Phytohabitans rumicis: one gene and its partner. The protein of the gene in region 2 interacts with the protein of the main gene of each other region in a pairwise test. Links are inferred from orthologs where the notes say so. Each region holds a gene or a part of one and is shown on either strand. Other genes may lie near its edges.

Region 1 (3,665 bases), 1.7 Mb from region 2 along the record:
AGGGAGCGGGTGGCTTCCTTGCCGTAGACCCAGAGGAAGCACTGCACGCCCCGGTCGCCCGCTTTCCAGCGCTCCTCGATCGGGTAGTAGAAGATCGTCGTGAAGCGGGACGCGAGGGCGCTGTCGTTGGGCGCCTTCACGTACGCGGCCATGAGCTTCTGGCAGCCCGCCTCGGCGCCCTTCTGGTTTTTCACGAAGTCGGCGTGGGAGGTGTCCGGCGCGGTCCAGATCCCGACGAACTCGGTGCGGTGGGCCTTGGTGCAGGCGACCTGGTTCATCTGGGAGACCTGCCGCTCGTCGGCCGACAGCACCACCTTGAAACAGTTGTACGCCAGCGGCGACGCCGCCTTGAGCACGTCCCGCAGCGGCCCGGACCGGGCCTGCGTCTCGGCGGAGTGGATCGCGTCGATCTCCGAGAGGTCGCAGCGGAACCAGCGACCGCCGCCGTCCCAGGTTTGCAGGCTCGGCAGCAGCAGGTGCAGGTTCAGCCGGGCGGCCCGCCAGTCACCGCCCAGGTACTCCTCGGCCTTGGCGTCGCATTGGGCGAACGCCGCCTCGACGGCGGGCGAGCCGAGCTCCGGCGCCGTGGCGCTGCTGGCGTCCGCACCGGTGAACTGTCCGACGTGGATCGTCTCGAAGCCGTGCTCGCCGGCGCAGTCCAGCGGGAGGTAGAGGCCGAGGGACGTCCGGGTCACCGGGCGGGTGCCGGCGTGGCAGACGCCGGTCGCGGGCACGAACGGCGCCGGCTCGGGGACCGCCTTCCAGTCGTCGGTCAGCGACCCGTCCACGCCGGCGGGGTTGCACCCGGTCAGCAGCGCCGTGATCAGGCCACCCAACAGCACCGCTCGCAGCCAGCCTCGCATGTCACCCTCCCCAGGGCCCCCGTGTGTGGCGGGCGCAGCATACGACACCGGTGAGTACGTACACTGGCGCAGGTGAGCGCAGCATCGCCGGTCATCGCGCCGAGCATCCTCGCCGCCGACTTCGCCCGCCTCGCCGAGGAGGCCCGGGCGGTCGAGGACGCCGCGGACTGGCTGCACGTCGATGTCATGGACAACCACTTCGTGCCCAACCTGACCATCGGGCTGCCCGTGGTGCAGAGCCTGCGGGCCGCGACGAGCCTGCCGTTCGACGTGCACCTCATGATCGAGGATCCGCGCCGCTGGGCCCCGGGGTACGCGGACGCGGGCGCGTACAACGTCACGTTCCACGCCGAGGCGTCGGACAACCCGGTGTCTCTGGCGAAGGACCTGCGCGCCGCGGGTGCCAAGGCGGGGCTGGCCATCGACCGGGACACGCCGATCGAGCCGTACCTGGAGCTGTTGCCGAGCTTCGACACCCTGCTGATCATGACGATCAAGGCGGGGTTCGGCGGGCAGAAGTTCATCCCCGCGATGCTCGACAAGGTGGCCCTGGCCCGGCGGCACGCCAACGCCGGCCACCTGGAGCTGCGGATCGAGGTCGATGGCGGGATCGCCGACGACACGATCGCCCAGGCGGCCGAGGCGGGGGCGGACGCGTTCGTGGCCGGCACCGCGGTCTACAGCGCGCAGGACCCGGCCGAGGCGGTACACCGGCTGCGGCGGCTGGCCGAGAAGGCCACGCTCCGGCATGACTGAGCCGGCGGAGCGGCCCGACCTCATTCTGGTCGTCGACGACGACCAGGACATCGCGCGGTTCGTCCAGGTCAACCTGAAGATCCACGGGTTCGACGTGCTGGTCGCGGGGACGGGCAGGAGGCGCTGGACCTGGTCGAGCACCACCGCCCCGACCTGGCCGTGGTCGACCTGATGATGCCCCGGATGGACGGGCTGGAGCTGACCCGGCGGCTGCGCGCCAACCCGATGACCTCCGCCCTGCCGGTGATCATGCTGACCGCCAAGGGGATGACCGTCGACAAGGTGGTCGGGCTGACCGCGGGCGCCGACGACTACCTGGTCAAGCCGTTCGACACGCTGGAGCTGATCGCCCGGGTGCGCTCGACGCTGCGGCGCAACCAGGAGTTCCGGGAGGTGTCGCCGCTGACCGGGTTGCCGGGCAACACCCGGGTACGGCGGGAGATCCTGGACCGGATGCGCGGCGGCACCGACTACGCGGTCGGCTACGTCGACATCGACCGGTTCAAGAGCGTCAACGACGTGTACGGCTTCGAGCGCGGCGACGAGTTCATCACCGCGCTGGCCCGCAGCATGCACCGGGCGGTGGTGGCGGCGGGGCTGCCGCCGGCGTTCCTGGGGCACATCGGCGGCGACGACTTCGTGATCGTGTGCCACCCGGACCAGATCCTGCCGCTGACCCAGCAGGCGGTGGTCGACTTCGAGCAGGCCGCCGACGAGCTGTACGACCCGGAGCACGCCGCGCGCGGCTACATCGAGGTGCCCGACCGGCGCGGCAACCTGCTCAAGGCCCAGCTCGTCACGCTGTCGATCGGGGTGGCGCAGTCGATCGCCACCGGCCGCAAGTACGCCGACCCGCGCGAGGTGATCGCCGTCGCCTCGGAGATGAAGAAGGTCGCCAAGAACCAGCCAGGTTCGTACATCGCGGTCGATCGTCGCAAAGCGGAGAGTGTGTGAACTAAGTCGCGTCCGATAGGCCGGTCGGGCCGTGGACGTGTAAGACTCAATGGGTAACCCACCACGCGCTGGCGGGGCTCGGTGAAATTCCGAACCGGCGGTGATCCGGGGGCATGACGCCTCGGAGAGCCCGCGACCCGGTCGTATCCAACGGCCGGTGGACCTGGTGTAAATCCAGGGCCGACGGTCAAAGTCCGGATGGGAGTTGGCGCGAGACGGAGGGCACCCCTGGGCAGGGGTCGGTTTACCGACGCCGCCACCGTCGCTCATCCTCCCATCGTCGCCCCGCCGCGCGCGCCAGCACGCGGGAGAGGGGCCATGGCGAGCGTTGACGAAGCGATGCTCCGCGCGATCGCGCTGGCCGCTCGCGGCCTCGGCACCACCAGCCCCAACCCCGTCGTCGGCTGCGTCATCCTGGACGCCTCCGGCGCCGTCGTGGGCGAGGGCTTCCACGCGTACGCCGGCGGCCCACACGCCGAGATCGTCGCGCTGGCCCAGGCGGGGGACCGGGCCCGGGGCGGCACCGCCGTCGTCACCCTCGAACCGTGCGACCACATCGGCCGTACCGGCCCGTGCACGCACGCGCTCGTGCGGGCCGGGGTGGCGCGGGTCGTGGTCGCCGTGGCCGACCCCAACCCGGTCGCCGGGGGCGGCGCGCAGACGCTGCGCCAGGCCGGCGTCGAGGTGGAGTTCGGGGTGCGCGGGGCGGAGGCCGAGGCCGGCAACGTCGCGTGGCTGACCTCGGTGCGCCGGGGCTCGCCGTACGTGATCTGGAAGTACGCGGCGACCCTGGACGGCCGGTCCGCCGCGGCCGACGGCACCAGCATGTGGATCACGTCGGAGGCGGCCCGGATGGACGTGCACGCGCTGCGCGGCACGGCCGACGCGGTCGTCGTCGGGGTCGGCACCGTGCTCGCCGACGACCCGCGGCTCACCGCCCGCAACCTGCGCGACGGCACGCTGGCCATCCGGCAGCCGCTCCGCGTCGTCGTGGACTCCGCTGGGCGTACCCCTGCGGAAGCCCGCGTGCGTGACGGCGCCGCGCCCACCTGGATCGCCACCGCCGCGGACGTGGGTGCCGGCCCGCAGGGC
Region 2 (6,115 bases):
ACGCCCTGGATCCGCCCGAGCGGGTGGATCACGCGGTGCTGTCCGCGCTGGTCGAGCGCGGTCTGTTCGAGGCGACCGAGGTGCGTGGCCACGAGTGGGACCCGCTTGAGCACAACCCGGCGCCGCTGCTCTACGCGCTGATCGCCCGGCCGTTCGCGCCCCCGGAGGAGCGGCTCACCAGCCTCGCCGGGCGGCTGGCGGCCGTACCCGATGCGCTGGCGACCGCGCGCGCGACGCTGCGCGACTGTCCGCGCGTGCATGTGGAGACCGCGGTCGGGCAGTTCGCCGGCGCGGCCGCGCTGGTGCGTGAGGAGGTGCCCGGCCTGCTGGCCGCGGCGCCGGCGCTGGACGGCACGGTGGCGCCGCTGGCCGAGGCCGCGGCTACGGCGCTGGACGACTTCGCCGGCTGGCTGCGCTCCAGAGTGGACAGCTCCGACCGCGACCCGCGGCTCGGCCGGCGGCTCTGGGAGGCCCGGCTGTGGCACACGCTCGACACCGAGCTGTCCGCCGCGCAGGTCCTGGCCCGCGCGCAGGCAAACCTGGAGCGCGCCACCGAAGAGATCCGCGCGGCGGCCGCCGAGCTGGTCGGTGGTCCGGCTTCCGATGACACGGTACGGCGTGCGCTGGCCCACCTCGCCGCCGAGCACCCGGACAACGAGACCATTGTGGACCTTGCCAAGGTCACGCTCGACGAGACGACGGAGTTCGTCCGCGCGCACGACCTCGTCACGCTCGTCGACGACCCGTGCGAGATCCGGCAGATGCCCGAGTTCGCGCGCGGCGTGGCGGTGGCGTACTGCGACTCGCCGGGCCCGCTGGAGACCGCGGACGTGCCGACGTTCTACTGCATCGCGCCGACCCCCGCGGACTGGCCGGCGGAGCGGGTCGAGTCGTTCTACCGCGAATACAACGCCCACATGATCCGCAACCTCACGGTGCACGAGGCGATGCCGGGGCATTTCCTGCAGCTCGCCCACTCGCGCCGGTACCGCGGCTCGACCCGGGTGCGGGCGCTCGGCCACTCCGGCCCGTTCGTGGAGGGCTGGGCCGTCTACACCGAGGAGCTGATGGCCGGTGCCGGGTTCGGTGGCCTGCCGATCCGGATGCAGCAGCTCAAGATGCAGCTCCGGATGAGCATCAACGCGATCCTCGACCAGCTCGTGCACTGCGCGGACATGCCCGAGGCGGACGCCATGGCGCTGATGACCGGGCCGGGCTTTCAGGAGGAGGGGGAGGCGGCCGGCAAGTGGCGCCGGGCCCTACTCACCTCGACGCAGCTCTCGACGTACTTCGTCGGCTACACCGAGGTCGCCGAGCTCGTCGCGGCCCGCCCGCCCGGCACCCCGCTGCGCGCGTGGCACGACGCGATGCTGGCGCACGGCTCACCGCCGCCCCGCCACCTGCGCACCCTGCTCGCCAGCTCTTAGGCGCCGGCGCGGCGGTCGACGATCTTGGCGTCGGCCGGGAGGGCGAACGCGTTCGCGTCCACCGCGTCCCGGTAGCGGGTCATCGCGATCTCCACGTCGGTGCCGTTCACCACACCGGAGAAGCTGCCGAGGACGCCCTCGGTGGTGATGCACGCGTCGAACGCCGAGGCCGCCGCGTTCTGCACCTTCTCCACCCGTACGCAGGTGGCGTGCCGGCCGGCGATCGTGGTGTCGCTCTGCTCGATGGTCGCGTCCGCGTCCAGCGCGGCGGCGGTGAGCAGGCCGATCACCATGGTCGGCGGGACCAGGCCGTGCTCGTTCGCGTCGGTGAAGACGGCCACCGCGGGCTGGTTGTTGGGCGACGGCGGGGCGGTGAGCGTGCAGGTCGTGGCCCCGCTCGCGGTACGGCAGTCGGCGGTGGCGTCGGCCGTCACGGTGAGCTTTCCACCGGGGTACTCGTACGCCGACCGCAGCGGCGCCTGCGCCTGCGCGATCATGGCCGCGGCGCCGCCCGGGAGCTGATACTCCGCGGAGTACGTCAGCTCGCCCGACCCGTCCAACCGGGAGGCCAGGTCGTTGACCAGGTCGGCACGGTTGATCACCCGGCTCGCGTCGTCGATCGTCTGGCAGCTGGCGGCCGCGAGCGCGATCACCATCGTCACGAGGCGGGCGAGGGTGGCGGGACGCATGAGGGCCAGCCTGGTCGATCGGGTCAGGCGCGCGCAACTCGGATCCCGTCGCTGGATAGGCTCTCTGGGCGGGAACCCGGCCGCAGTGTGGCGGCCCGTGAAAGATCTAAGCGAGGGAGCGTCACAGTGGCCACCATCGAGGGAATCGTCGCGCGGGAGATCCTCGACTCGCGCGGCAACCCGACCGTCGAAGTCGAGATCGGGCTGGACGACGGCACGATCGCCCGGGCCGCCGTACCGTCCGGGGCCTCCACGGGCGCTTTTGAGGCGGTCGAGCTGCGCGACGGCGACAGCGACCGGTACAACGGCAAGGGCGTGGAGAAGGCGGTCAGCAACATCGAGGACCGGATCGTCGACCAGCTCATCGGGTACGAGGCGAGCGAGCAGCGCCTGATCGACCAGAAGATGCTCGACATCGACGGCACGCCCAACAAGTCCGACCTGGGGGCGAACGCCATCCTCGGCGTGTCGCTGGCGGTGGCGAAGGCGGCGGCCGGGAGCGCGGGCCTGAGCCTGTTCCGCTACCTGGGCGGGCCGAACGCCCACCTGCTGCCGGTGCCGATGATGAACATCCTCAACGGTGGGGCGCACGCCGACTCCAACGTCGACGTGCAGGAATTCATGATCGCCCCGATCGGCGCACCCACGTTCCGCGAGGCGCTCCGCGCGGGTGCCGAGGTGTACCACGCGCTCAAGTCCGTGCTGAAGAAGAAGGGCCTCTCCACCGGCCTGGGCGACGAGGGCGGCTTCGCGCCCAGCCTGCCCACCAACGCGGCCGCGCTGGACCTGATCGCCGAGGGCGTGGAAAAGGCCGGGTACCGGCTGGGCACCGACATCGTGCTCGCGCTCGACGTGGCGGCCACGGAGTTCTACAAGGACGGCGCGTACGTCTTCGAGGGCTCCGGCAAGTCCACCGATGAGATGATCAACTACTACACGAAGCTGGTCGAGGCGTACCCGATCGTCTCGATCGAGGACCCGCTCGCCGAGGATGACTGGGCCGGCTGGACGGCGTTCACCGCCGCGCTCGGCGACAAGATCCAGATCGTCGGCGACGACCTCTTCGTCACCAACCCGGAGCGCATCGCCCGCGGCATCGCGGAGAAGGCGGCCAACTCCGTACTGGTGAAGGTGAACCAGATCGGGTCGCTGACCGAGACGTTCGACGCGGTCGAGCTGGCCCACCGCAACAGCTTCAGCTGCATGATGAGCCACCGCTCCGGCGAGACCGAGGACACCACGATCGCCGACCTGGCGGTCGCCACCGGCACCGGCCAGATCAAGACCGGCGCGCCGGCCCGGTCCGACCGGGTGGCCAAGTACAACCAGCTGCTGCGGATCGAGGAGGAGCTCGCCGACGCGGCGCGCTACGCCGGGGCCGGCGCTTTCCCGAGGTACCATCACTCCTAGTTGATCTAGGGCGCACCCTTTTGTCCGGGTGCGCCAGGGCCTATCCGATGGATCTTGTGGGTGCGAGGCGTGGTCCAGGCGCCGCCGGTCGTCGCCTGGACCCGCCGCAGCCCCACGAAGATCCATCGGATAGGACCTAGATCGCCGGGGAGGGGAGATGACGCAGAGGCAGTCGCCCGCCGGGCAGACGCCGCCGCGGCGTTCCCAGCGGCGGGGCCAGGGCACCCCCGCAGGTCCAGCGCCCGGCCCGCGGCGGCGCGGCGGGCACCCGCGCGGCGTACCACCGCACCGCAGCCGCGCCGGCTGACCGGCCGGGCGACCGTGCTGCTGGTGGTGCTGATCGCACTCGCGCTCGGTTACACCTACCCGGTCCGGGTCTACCTGACCCAGCAGTCCGACATCGCCCGCATGGAGCAGGCTCAGGCCGAGCAGCGGCGCCGGATCGGCGAGCTGACCGAGCAGGCGGCGCTGTGGCAGGACCCCGAGTACATCAAGATCCAGGCACGGAAGCGGTTCTTCATGGTCTATCCGGGCGAGGTCCCACTGGTGGTCCTCGACGACCCCGAAGGCGCGGCGCGGGACGCCGGCGCCAACCCCGACGCGGCCAAGAAACCGCCGGCCGACCCGTGGTACGACACGCTCTGGTCCAGCATCCAGGCCGCCGACAAAGCCGTGGCACAGTGAACGACGTACCCCCTCCGGTGCGGGAAGCGGCGACGGAGGGTGACCGCGCGGCGGTGGCCGCGCAGCTCGGCAGGCCGCCGCGCGGTACGAAGGCGGTGGCCCACCGGTGTCCGTGCGGGCTGCCCGACGTCGTGGAGACCACGCCGCGGCTGGCCGACGGCACCCCGTTCCCGACGCTGTACTACCTGACCTGCCCGCGGGCGACGTCGGCGTGCAGCCGGCTGGAGTCGGCCGGGCTGATGAAGGAGATGGAGGCGCGGCTCGCCGCCGACCCGGAGCTGGCCGCCGAGTATCGGGCGGCGCACGAGGATTACCTGGCCCGCCGGGAGGCGATCGGGCACGTGCCGGAGATCGCCGGTACGTCGGCCGGCGGCATGCCCGGCCGCGTCAAGTGCCTGCACGTGCACCTCGGGCACGCGCTGGCGGTGGGGCCGGGCGTCAACCCGTTCGGCGACGAGGTGATCGCCCGCGTGGCGCCGTGGTGGCGGGACGGACCATGCGTGACGTCGTAGTCCGGCGGGCCCGGACCGCCGACATCAGGGCGGTCCGGGAGCTCATCGACATGTACACCGGCGGCCGCCGGATGCTGAGCAAGGCCACCGTGACCCTGTACGAGGACGTGCAGGAGTTCTGGGTGGCCTCGCTGGGCGCGGACGGCCCCGTCGTGGGGTGCGGGGCGCTGCACGTGATGTGGGAGGACCTGGCCGAGATCCGGTCGGTGGCGGTCCACCCCGACCAGCGGGGCCTGAAGATCGGCCAGCGGATCGTGACCGGGCTGCTCGACGCGGCCCGCGAGGTGGGCGTGGCCCGGGTGTTCGTGCTGACGTTCGAGACCCGGTTCTTCGGCTCGTTCGGGTTCGTGGAGATCGACGGCGCACCCGTGCCACACGCCGTGTACGAGCAACTCCTCCGCTCGTACGACGAGGGCGTGGCCGAGTTTCTGGGCCTGGAGCGGGTGAAGCCGAACACGTTGGGTAACACCCGGATGCTGCTGCACCTGTAGCGCTCTGCCGGCGGGTTTTGTGAACGTTTCCTGTCGCCCTGGCAGCAGAAAGCGTTCACAAATCCAGGGCCGGATAGGGTTGCCGGCGTGACGACGAGGGTGGCGGCCATCGACTGCGGGACGAACTCGATCCGGCTCCTCATAGCCGACATCGTTGGCGACCGGCTCGTCGATGTCGTGCGGCGGATGGAGATCGTCCGGCTCGGGCAGGGCGTGGATCGTACCGGCCGGCTCGCGCCCGAGGCGATCGAGCGGACCCGGGTGGCGCTGGCGGACTACGCCGCCGTCGTCCGTGACCTCGGGCCAGCCGGGTGCGGATGTGCGCCACCTCGGCCACCCGGGACGCGGCGAACGCCGACGAGTTCCGGGCCATGGTGCTGGACACGCTCGGCGTACTGCCGGAGGTGGTGACCGGCGACGAGGAGGCACGGCTGTCGTTCACCGGGGCGGTGCGCGGGCTGTCGGCCCAGGCGCCGTACCTGGTGGTGGACATCGGCGGCGGCTCCACCGAGTTCGTGGTCGGCTCCTCCAGCGTGGATAGTGCGATCTCGGTGGACATCGGCTGCGTACGGATGACCGAACGGCACCTGCACACCGACCCGCCCTCGTCCGACGAGGTCGCTGCGGCGACCGCCGACATCACGGCCGCCGTCGACCGGGCGCTGGACGCGGTGGGCGGCCGGGGCGCCGCGACGCTGGTCGGCCTCGCCGGCTCGGTGGCGACGGTGGCGGCGATCGCGCTCGGCCTGACCGAGTACGACCCGGTGCGCATCCACCACAGCCGCGTGTCGTACGACGAGGTGGCGAAGATCACCGCCGACCTGCTGGAGATGACGACCGCGCAGCGGCTGGCGATCCCCGTCATGCACCCGGGCCGGGCCGACGTGATCGGGGCCGGCGCC

The links. The genes of interacting proteins can lie anywhere in the genome.
Region 1: the proteins of eno (region 2) and rpe interact in binary tests that used the Escherichia coli proteins (3 or more experiments, as listed by UniProt). The link is inferred for Phytohabitans rumicis from one-to-one orthologs.

What each region holds. Positions count from the first base shown.
Region 1 is NZ_BLPG01000001.1:1,852,944-1,856,608, reverse strand. The notes cover bases 1-2,777. They hold rpe (ribulose-phosphate 3-epimerase), read left to right. Parts: upstream 1-935; coding sequence 936-1,619; downstream 1,620-2,777. Other genes in these bases: Prum_RS07755 (septum formation family protein), read right to left, coding at 1-863. Also shown: bifunctional diaminohydroxyphosphoribosylaminopyrimidine deaminase/5-amino-6-(5-phosphoribosylamino)uracil reductase RibD, read left to right, coding at 2,892-3,665. UniProt on the Escherichia coli protein: Catalyzes the reversible epimerization of D-ribulose 5-phosphate to D-xylulose 5-phosphate.
Region 2 is NZ_BLPG01000001.1:3,502,149-3,508,263, reverse strand. The notes cover bases 1,488-4,384. They hold eno (phosphopyruvate hydratase), read left to right. Parts: upstream 1,488-2,242; coding sequence 2,243-3,526; downstream 3,527-4,384. Other genes in these bases: Prum_RS15345 (DUF501 domain-containing protein), read left to right, coding at 4,207-4,384; Prum_RS15350 (FtsB family cell division protein), read left to right, coding at 3,647-4,210; Prum_RS15360 (hypothetical protein), read right to left, coding at 1,488-2,116. Also shown: Prum_RS15365 (DUF885 domain-containing protein), read left to right, coding at 1-1,427; more of Prum_RS15360, read right to left, coding at 1,424-1,487; more of Prum_RS15345, read left to right, coding at 4,385-4,722; Prum_RS15340 (amino-acid N-acetyltransferase), read left to right, coding at 4,707-5,213. UniProt on the Escherichia coli protein: Catalyzes the reversible conversion of 2-phosphoglycerate (2-PG) into phosphoenolpyruvate (PEP). It is essential for the degradation of carbohydrates via glycolysis.